DNA from 4 places in the Pectobacterium atrosepticum genome. Region 2 is predicted to be linked to each of the others. Evidence: predicted binding sites of a transcription regulator. Region 2 holds the regulator's gene; each other region holds the start of a gene.
The links. The regulator CRP, encoded in region 2, controls carbon source genes, mostly activating them, when cyclic AMP is high. The targets are predictions, from matches to a motif close to ATGTGANNNNNNTCACAT.
Positions count from the first base shown of each region.

Region 1: the regulator CRP is predicted to act here: its motif matches at 1,199-1,216, upstream of GZ59_RS10635 (6-phosphofructokinase).
Region 3: the regulator CRP is predicted to act here: its motif matches at 1,207-1,224, upstream of GZ59_RS02375 (NupC/NupG family nucleoside CNT transporter).
Region 4: the regulator CRP is predicted to act here: its motif matches at 799-816, upstream of rhaS (HTH-type transcriptional activator RhaS).

Region 1 covers NZ_CP009125.1:2,414,316-2,416,523, forward strand. Annotated here, with positions in the region: gene GZ59_RS10630 (PTS sugar transporter subunit IIB) at 1-69, opposite strand, end outside; gene GZ59_RS10635 (6-phosphofructokinase) at 80-1,060, opposite strand; gene GZ59_RS10640 (D-amino acid dehydrogenase) at 1,473-2,208, shown strand, end outside.
Region 2 covers NZ_CP009125.1:4,433,812-4,436,019, forward strand. Annotated here, with positions in the region: gene GZ59_RS19765 (phosphoribulokinase) at 1-94, shown strand, start outside; gene GZ59_RS19770 (OsmC family protein) at 198-605, opposite strand; gene crp (cAMP-activated global transcriptional regulator CRP) at 980-1,612, shown strand; gene argD (bifunctional acetylornithine/succinyldiaminopimelate transaminase) at 1,740-2,208, opposite strand, start outside.
Region 3 covers NZ_CP009125.1:527,947-530,154, reverse strand. Annotated here, with positions in the region: gene GZ59_RS02375 (NupC/NupG family nucleoside CNT transporter) at 1-1,044, opposite strand, end outside; gene GZ59_RS02370 (TatD family hydrolase) at 1,339-2,136, opposite strand.
Region 4 covers NZ_CP009125.1:497,298-499,505, forward strand. Annotated here, with positions in the region: gene rhaB (rhamnulokinase) at 1-624, opposite strand, end outside; gene rhaS (HTH-type transcriptional activator RhaS) at 941-1,780, shown strand; gene GZ59_RS02230 (helix-turn-helix domain-containing protein) at 1,805-2,208, shown strand, end outside.

The DNA of each region.
Region 1 (2,208 bases), 2.0 Mb from region 2:
TTTCGCGCTCATTTCAATAGCGAAACTGGAACCTAATCCACAACCGCAAACGCAAAGTACTTTCAACATAATAATTACCTCATATAAGATGATGAGATTTCGCGAGCTTATAAAAATGACTTTCGATATCAACCAAACGTCGTTCGGAGTCCTCCAAGTCGATAGGAATCGCTTTGTTGTTATTATTGATAATGATGATCTTATTAGTCAGTCCGGCATTAATACACCGAACCACTTCTTCTGCTAACAGGGTGCCCTGAATAATTTCTTCCCCAGTGGGCGCGCCATTTCGTAAGCCATATCCTAAAATTGTTTTTCGGATACGGATTCCAATCTTATGTTCGAGTTTCTTGATAATAGTGTCGATAGCGCCCTGAAAGCCGGGAGTATATTCATGGGTGTAGCCTTCAGAACATAAAATGATCACGCTGTTTTGTTCTGCGATTTTATCCAGAACACATTGTGATAACGCATCAATATCCCACGGTGACTCCGGAATGAGTGCGATGTCTGCATTGCTCTTTAATGCCGCCTGTAATGTTAACTCGCCGCAATAACCACCGAGTAATTCAATCATGAATACCCGACCTTGCAATCCACGGCCCGTATTGCGCAATTTTTCCACCTCACTCATTACCTGTTCGCAGGCGGTAGAAAAACCAATAGTGTAACTATTTCCTGAGATGTCATTATCAATCGTCATTCCTACACCGTAGCAATGAATACCATAGCAACTTAATTTTTTTAGAAATTGGAACGAGCCATCTCCACCGGCCATAATGAGCGAGTCGAGCTTTTGTTTTTGGATATTTTTGACGATTTTCTCGTAGTCTGTTTTTCTACATTTCCCGGTTTTTCTCCCTGATGTAACCAAGGGCATTGATGAGAGTGAATAATCCACCAGATCGCGGCGGGTGAGAACTTTGCAGCAGTTATCGATAAGGCCATTAATTCCACCATCGAAAATGACGATGTCAGAGGCAGTCATTCTATTCACCTGAAAGATGAAGTTATTTATTCCGCTAACGTCGCCGCCGCTAATAACTAGTCCAATTTTCATCATCGCCTCTACAATATGAATAACCATCTTGTGAACACAATGTTATTAAACTGATAAGGCGTTTTTTTGATGAATGTCTCAAATTTGTATTTAACTATGGAAGGGTATGTCTTGACAGTGATGTTATTGACTTTATTGTTGTGATGATTATCACAATTTAAAAATAAGCAACCTGACTAACTTGTTAATTAATTTAGGATTTAACATCTTCATCTTTTTTATTTCCCCTGACCTTTTCTGCTAAAAAACGAATACGTATTTTGTGAATAGTTTCACAGTTATTTCGTTACGATCTCAATGATGAATCGAAGATATAAAAGACGACGATAGATAAATGTTATCGCTGAGACGAGTGACAATTCCCTCCCAAATGCTAGAGTAGTCTTCAGTTTTACCTTTTAACTAGTGTTTTATTCCATTAAATAAGCATTTTTCCAGCAGATTAGACGGTCTTTTACGGAAAGAAAGGGAGAGCGGTAGCATGCGGGTTGTGATTCTGGGAAGTGGTGTAGTTGGCGTCAGTACCGCCTGGTATCTTGCGCAGGCAGGGCATGATGTCACCGTTATCGACAGACAACCGGAGCCTGCGTTGGAAACCAGCGCCGGGAATGCCGGACAGATTTCCCCCGGCTATGCCGCGCCTTGGGCTGCACCGGGAATACCGCTGAAAGCGATAAAATGGATGTTCCAGCGCCATGCGCCGTTGGCCATTCGGCCTGACTTCACGACTGCACAGCTTTGTTGGATGTGGCAAATGCTGCTTAACTGCGATGCGCGCCACTATAAAACCAATAAAGCGCGGATGGTGCGTCTGGCTGAATACAGCCGTGACTGCTTGCAACAGCTGCGGCGAGATACGGGTATCCAGTACGAAGGTCGACAAGGTGGAACGCTGCAACTGTTCCGCACCGAACAGCAATATGACAATGCGACACGGGATATCGCCGTGCTGGAAGAGGCTGGCGTACCGTATCAATTGTTGGCTCGCCATGAGCTGGCCTCGATTGAACCCGCGTTGGCGAATGTAGTCGGGACACTGACTGGCGGGCTGCGTTTACCACACGATGAGACGGGCGATTGCCAACTGTTCACCCGCCAACTGGCAGCGATGGCCGCTGAGGCTGGTGTCACGTTTAAACTGGGGCGTA
Region 2 (2,208 bases):
GTTAGTCGTTCCCGGCGGGAAAATGGGGCTGGCAATGGAATTAATCATGGCACCGCTGGTGCAGCGGTTGATAGAAGGGAAAACGATCGAATAACCGACACTGAGCACGGCAAGACGTGCCAAGAGGATAATGCCAATCGTTTAAGCATCGAGATACACGGGCTTAAGCGACCAGCATTAATGCTCAGAGAAAGGAATTACGGCAGTATTCTAATTTCGTGACTGTGCGTCACTTCAACGGCTTTGCCCAGCATCAATGCCACAGAGCAGTATTTTTCCGCTGACAGCTCGACAGCCCGCTCGACAGCTTTATCGGTCAGCCCTTTCCCCGTCACGATAAAATGCAGATTGATATGGGTAAATAAGCGCGGCGCTTCAGACCGACGCTCTGAGGTTAATTTCACCTCACAATCCGCCACATCGTTACGGCCCTTTTGCAGAATCGACACCACATCAATCGCGCTGCATCCCCCTACGGACATCAACACCATTTCCATCGGACTGGGCGCTTTATCGCCAGAATTACCGTCCATCAATACCTGATGTCCTGATGCGGATTCGCCCAAAAACGTTAAGCCTTCAACCCATTTTACCCGAGCCTGCATGATGTCTCTCCACTAAAATTTTTTTGAAAATTTATACCGTTACTGTACAAAAACCAGCGTTAATCAGAGCTTTGTCATGCTGAAGCGAGACAACACAAGACACATCCTTAAAGCTGTGTTAAAACGAAAATAGAATAGACCTTTTCTGGACAAACCCAGAAACGAAGAAGATGATGACGTAGCCAGAAATACCCAGCCACGTTTACGGTGCGGCAAAGCAGCAACCGAAAAACCAAGGGTACAGTGGTTCCAGTATATTCCCTGACGTCATTCTGCCTAGACTGAATTTTATTTTTTTAGCAGTTAAACACGCCGTACAGGGAACTCTGACCCCTGTAATTTGCGCAGTGAATTACAACAGAGGATGATAGCGAATGGTTCTCGGCAAACCGCAGACAGACCCGACTCTCGAATGGTTCCTTTCCCATTGTCATATCCACAAGTATCCATCGAAGAGCACGCTGATTCACCAAGGTGAAAAAGCAGAAACGCTTTACTACATCGTGAAAGGCTCTGTCGCAGTGCTAATCAAAGATGAAGAAGGCAAGGAAATGATTCTTTCCTACCTCAATCAGGGCGATTTTATTGGTGAGCTCGGCCTGTTTGAAGAAGGTCAGGAACGCAGTGCTTGGGTTCGGGCAAAAACCGCCTGTGAAGTGGCTGAAATTTCTTATAAAAAATTCCGCCAGCTCATTCAAGTTAACCCAGATATCCTCATGCGTCTGTCTGCACAAATGGCAAACAGACTTCAGATTACCTCAGAAAAAGTCGGCAACCTCGCCTTCCTTGATGTAACTGGCCGTATCGCCCAAACATTACTCAACCTGGCAAAACAACCTGATGCCATGACGCATCCAGATGGCATGCAAATTAAAATTACCCGTCAGGAAATTGGGCAAATCGTTGGCTGCTCGCGTGAAACCGTGGGCCGCATTCTGAAAATGTTAGAAGACCAGAACCTGATCTCTGCGCACGGTAAAACGATTGTCGTTTACGGCACTCGCTAAACCCCTGTCGCGATACCCTACCAATAAAAAAGCGTGAAGCCTCGGCCTCACGCTTTTTTTTATCGCACAATGCTTATCACAAAAAAATGGTTTATCAAATAACGGTTTATCACAAAATAACGTGAACTCAGTTCGCCGTGTTAACCACTTGAGCGACAGCTTTAGCGAATTTCTCCATCCCCTGCGCAATATCATCTTCATCAATGATCAAAGACGGCACAAAGCGGATCACGTTCGGCCCAGCCATCAACACCATAAGCCCCTGAGCCGCTGCAGCAGCCAAGAACTCACCCGCGCGACCATGCCATTGCGGTTTCAGCTCAGCCCCCAGCAAAAGCCCCATACCGCGGACTTGATCAAATACGCCATACTGCTGGTTGATTTTATCAAGCTCACTGACAAAGCGATCGTGACGATCCGCTACGCCCGATAGCACTTCCGGCGTATTGATGATATCCAGCGCAGCTTCCGCCACTGCACAGGCCAGCGGGTTGCCGCCATAGGTGGTGCCGTGTACCCCAACCGTCATGACCGATGCGATCTCTTCCGTCGTCAGCATCGCACTAATCGGGAAACCACCGCCCAACGCTTTAGCC
Region 3 (2,208 bases), 1.1 Mb from region 2:
GTCATCTGCTTTCAGATATTCACTGAAATTCATGTACGCGACGAACTCGTTGACGATCAGTTTTTGCCCAATGAACGAACCCGCAACAGTCGCTTCACTCCAGGGAATACCGATCAGGAACGCAACGGGTGCAAAGCACCAACCCAGAATCATTTCCAGCGACAGTTGCGGATAGTCAAACCAGCCGCCAATGCCGCCCAGAATGCCGTTCAACACAGCGATCAAGGCGATAAATGCCAGCAGCATCGCACCCACATTCAGGGCCAGTTGCATACCAGAAGCTGCACCGCTTGCCGCCGCATCGATAACGTTAGCCGGACGCTCGTCTTCATCAACAAACCCAACCATTTCATCATGGTCGTGCGTTTTTTCTGTTTCTGGCACCATCAGTTTGGCAAACAGTAACCCGCCCGGTGCAGCCATGAAGGAGGCAGCGATCAGGTATTCCAACGGCACGCCCATCTGGGCATAGCCCGCCATCACGGCACCGGCAATCGATGCCAGACCGCCACACATCACCGCAAACAGCTCTGATTGCGTCATGTTGGCAATATACGGACGAACCACCAGCGGTGCTTCAGTTTGGCCGACAAAGATATTGGCCGTCGCAGAGAGCGATTCAGTACGGGACGTTCCCAACAGTTTTTGCAATCCACCACCAAGTACCTTGATGACCAATTGCATAACGCCTATGTAATACAGTACAGCGATAAGGGAAGAGAAAAAGACGATAATCGGCAATACGCGGAGCGCGAAAACAAACCCGCCACCGCCAAATACCTCAAACATTTTGTCGGAGACCAAACCGCCAAACATGAACGAAACGCCTTGATTTCCGTAGGAGATAACGTTTGCTACACCACCCGTCAAACCCTCCAGAATCTTGCGCCCTACTGGTACATACAGCACCAGCGCGCCGATACCGATCTGAAGAATGAAAGCACCGGCTACGGTGCGCAATCTGATAGCTTTACGGTTATTGGACAACATAACCGCGCACAGTATCAAAACAATCATGCCGATGAGACTCATAACGAGTTGCATGTGCAGTTCCCTATAACGCGTGAAAAAAGTGAGTGCATAATAAAAAATCATTTCGCCAGAACGGTAAGCACAAGCTGGCGAGCTGATTATAAAGAGTGGCCCGTGAAGGTCGCTAATTTATGTCACAAATACATACAACATCGAACAGTCCAAAACACCAAAAAGTGATCTTCGTCACAATTACATGGTTGGTATATGAAATCGAAATGGCTGTTCTGTCTGTTGTGGCACAGAAATAAGAGAAAAGCAGAAGCAGAGCGATTGGGGAATGATAGTGGCGTACGGGTAGCGGCGTTACTCTGGAGTCCGTCGCCCAAATAGCCTGAGCGAATTCTGCAAGAGCGCCTCTGCAATCTCTTCAGGCGGCTCCGTTCGCAGCGCACACAGCGTTTCAAACGCACACGAAATACGTTCAGGCCGGTTTGGCTGGCCCTGATAGCCACTCATCGGCATATCGGGCGCGTCAGTTTCCAGCAGCAGCCGATCTAACGGCAGCAGCGCGATCGCCTGACGCGTTTTATTCGCTCTGTCATAAGTAATTGTCCCTCCTACGCCGATGTAATAACCCAGCCGGATAAAGGCTTGCGCCTGTGCCAGACTGCCCGCAAATCCGTGAACCACACCTGTACACGGCACCTCAATACGTCGAAGTAATTGCGCCAGCCTGTCGTGGCTGCGTCGCGAGTGCAGGATCACTGGGAGATCGTATTTTTTCGCCAGCCGAAGCTGAGCCTCAAGAAAGGTAAGCTGTCGCTCGAACTGCGGCTCCGGCATATAGAGATCCAATCCAATCTCACCAACCGCCACCAGTCTGGCAGGCAATTGACGCAGTTCCTCTTCCAGACGAAGCAGATCGTTCTCTTGATGTTCGGCGATATAAAGCGGGTGAAGGCCAAGTGCGGCGTAAAGCGGAGAGTAGGTGCGAGAGAGCATCAATACGCGTTCAAAATGCTGGGAAGCTACGGCAGGAATAATGATGCGTTCAACCCCAGCGTCTTGCGCCAGACGCAAGCTTTCCGGTGCATCATCATAGAATAGGGGAAAGTCGAAATGACAGTGGGTATCGATAAAACGGTGTTGTTCAGAAGGCACGTCGCTTTTCTCCGCTAAGATTAAGCCCGTCAAGATGAGGCGACCCAATCTACTCTACGCGCAAGTAATATC
Region 4 (2,208 bases), 1.1 Mb from region 2:
GCTCAACCAGCGGCGCGGGACGCCCAGATAGTCCAGCAGTTCGCCGTCCCAGGTTTTCTTTTCCAGATTAAGCAGTTGGGTCGTGCTGGCGTTGGTATATTCACAGACCAGACTCCCCGTGAGGCGATAGTGAAAATAGTCGGGGATCATCAGCAGATGTTCCACTTTATCCAAATCGTCAGGAGGAGCGTCGCACAGCGCTTTGAGCTGATACAGCGTATTAAACGGCAGGAACTGAATCCCAGTATGCTGATAGATAGCTTCACAACCCAGTTCGGCAGTAACGGCGGCCATTACGCCGTCAGTGCGGTGATCGCGATAGGAATACGGCAGACCGACACGTTGCCCGCTTTTATCGAGTAACACATAGTCCACGCCCCAGCTGTCGACCCCAATGCTATCGGGAGCGATACCCATGGCATCAATTTGCTGCAATCCGGTGAGGATGTCGCGTTCCAGCGCGACGAGATCCCACTGGTGATGGTTGTCCTGAAAAACCAGTGTATTGCTGAAACGGTGAATTTCTTTCAGCGTCAGATGCTGCGTTGCGGTGTGGAAGGTTGCGAGCATGACCCGACCACTGGATGCCCCTAAATCCACCGCCACGATATTCTTCACCGCCATAGCCGCACTCCTTTTGTTGGATGTGTTGCAGTGTAAAGAGCGGTAACAGAAGCCACCTTCCGATGAGTGCCACCTAAAACAGGTGGTTGGCAAAATGACAAAGCTGACCGTGAAAGGGCTCACAGTCTGGGAAATTATTCAGAAAATAACCCTGTAAAAAACAGGGAAAAGGCGGTGTGATCCTTGCCACAGTTCAATCAATTTGGCGGTGCGATCTTAAAAAAAGAGCAGCCAGACGGCGCGAGGGTGACGGTATTTTAAGGTCGGTTTTGTTGCTTCTGACTACTCTTTTTCAAAGGCTGAATGGAGAACCGAAATGACGTTACTTCGTGGTGATGATTTTTTTACTTCGCGTGCCGTGACGGTCGCGGTAGAGCCTCGTACCCCACAGACGGCCTTTCCTGAGCACTATCATGATTTTTGGGAAATAGTACTGGTGGAGCAGGGCGCAGGCGTCCATGTGTTTAACGATCAACCCTATGCGCTGTGCAGCGGGTCGGTGTTCTTTGTTCGCGATAACGATCGGCATCTGTTTGAAGATGTTGAAGGGCTGTGCCTGACCAACATGCTGTACCGCTCGCCGCGTGGCTTCCGCTTCCTGTCTGATATCGCGGCATTTTTGCCGTATGGACCGAACGGCGAGTGGCAAGGGCAGTGGCAGGTGAATGCGGCGGGGATGCAACAGCTGAAACAGTCGCTGAACAGCCTGGCAGGGCTGGCGCAGAGCGATGCGCCGGAGGCGATTGCCGCGAGCGAAAGCCTATTTCTGCAAATTCTGGTGCAACTGCGTCAACACTGTTTCCAGACGGAGGGTAACGGCTCGGAGCGCCAAGGGGTACAGGCGCTGCTGGGGTGGCTACAAAATAACTACAGCGAAGAAGTTAACTGGGGCGGTTTGGCTGACCAGTTCTCGCTGCCGCTGCGTACGCTACACCGCCAGTTAAAACAACATACGGGTATGACACCACAACGGTATCTGAATCGGTTAAGATTACTGGAGGCTCGTCGGCGGTTGCAGCAGAGTGATGATTCCATCACCACTATTGCTCACGCCTGTGGATTTAGCGACAGCAATCACTTCTCGACGCAATTCCGCAAGGCATTCTCGCAGGCACCTAAGTCACTACGCCATCAGGCGTTTTCTCGTGAAGAGTAGGTAACAGCAACTGCGGGTGAGGGAATGGCGACAGCAATTCGGGGTTTGAAATTACAGACTGAAGACTATTTCCTGACTGACAAGAATGCTGTGATGGTTGCCGAACGCCATCCGCAGCCGGTATTTCCTCTGCATCATCATGATTTCGACGAATTGGTGATCGTCTGGCGGGGCAATGGTCTGCACCTCTGGAACGATGTGCCTTACCGTATTACCCGCGGCGATATGTTTTATGTCTCCGCGCACGATCGCCACAGCTATGAATCCGTCCACGAGCTTGAACTGGACAACATTCTCTATATTCGCAATCGCCTGACGTTATCCGCAGACTGGCAAACCTTACTGCCGGGCGGAGAGCTTCCACAAAGCCAGCGGCACTGGTGTTTAGGCTCCGAAGGCATGGATACCATCCGCGAGAAGGTAGACGC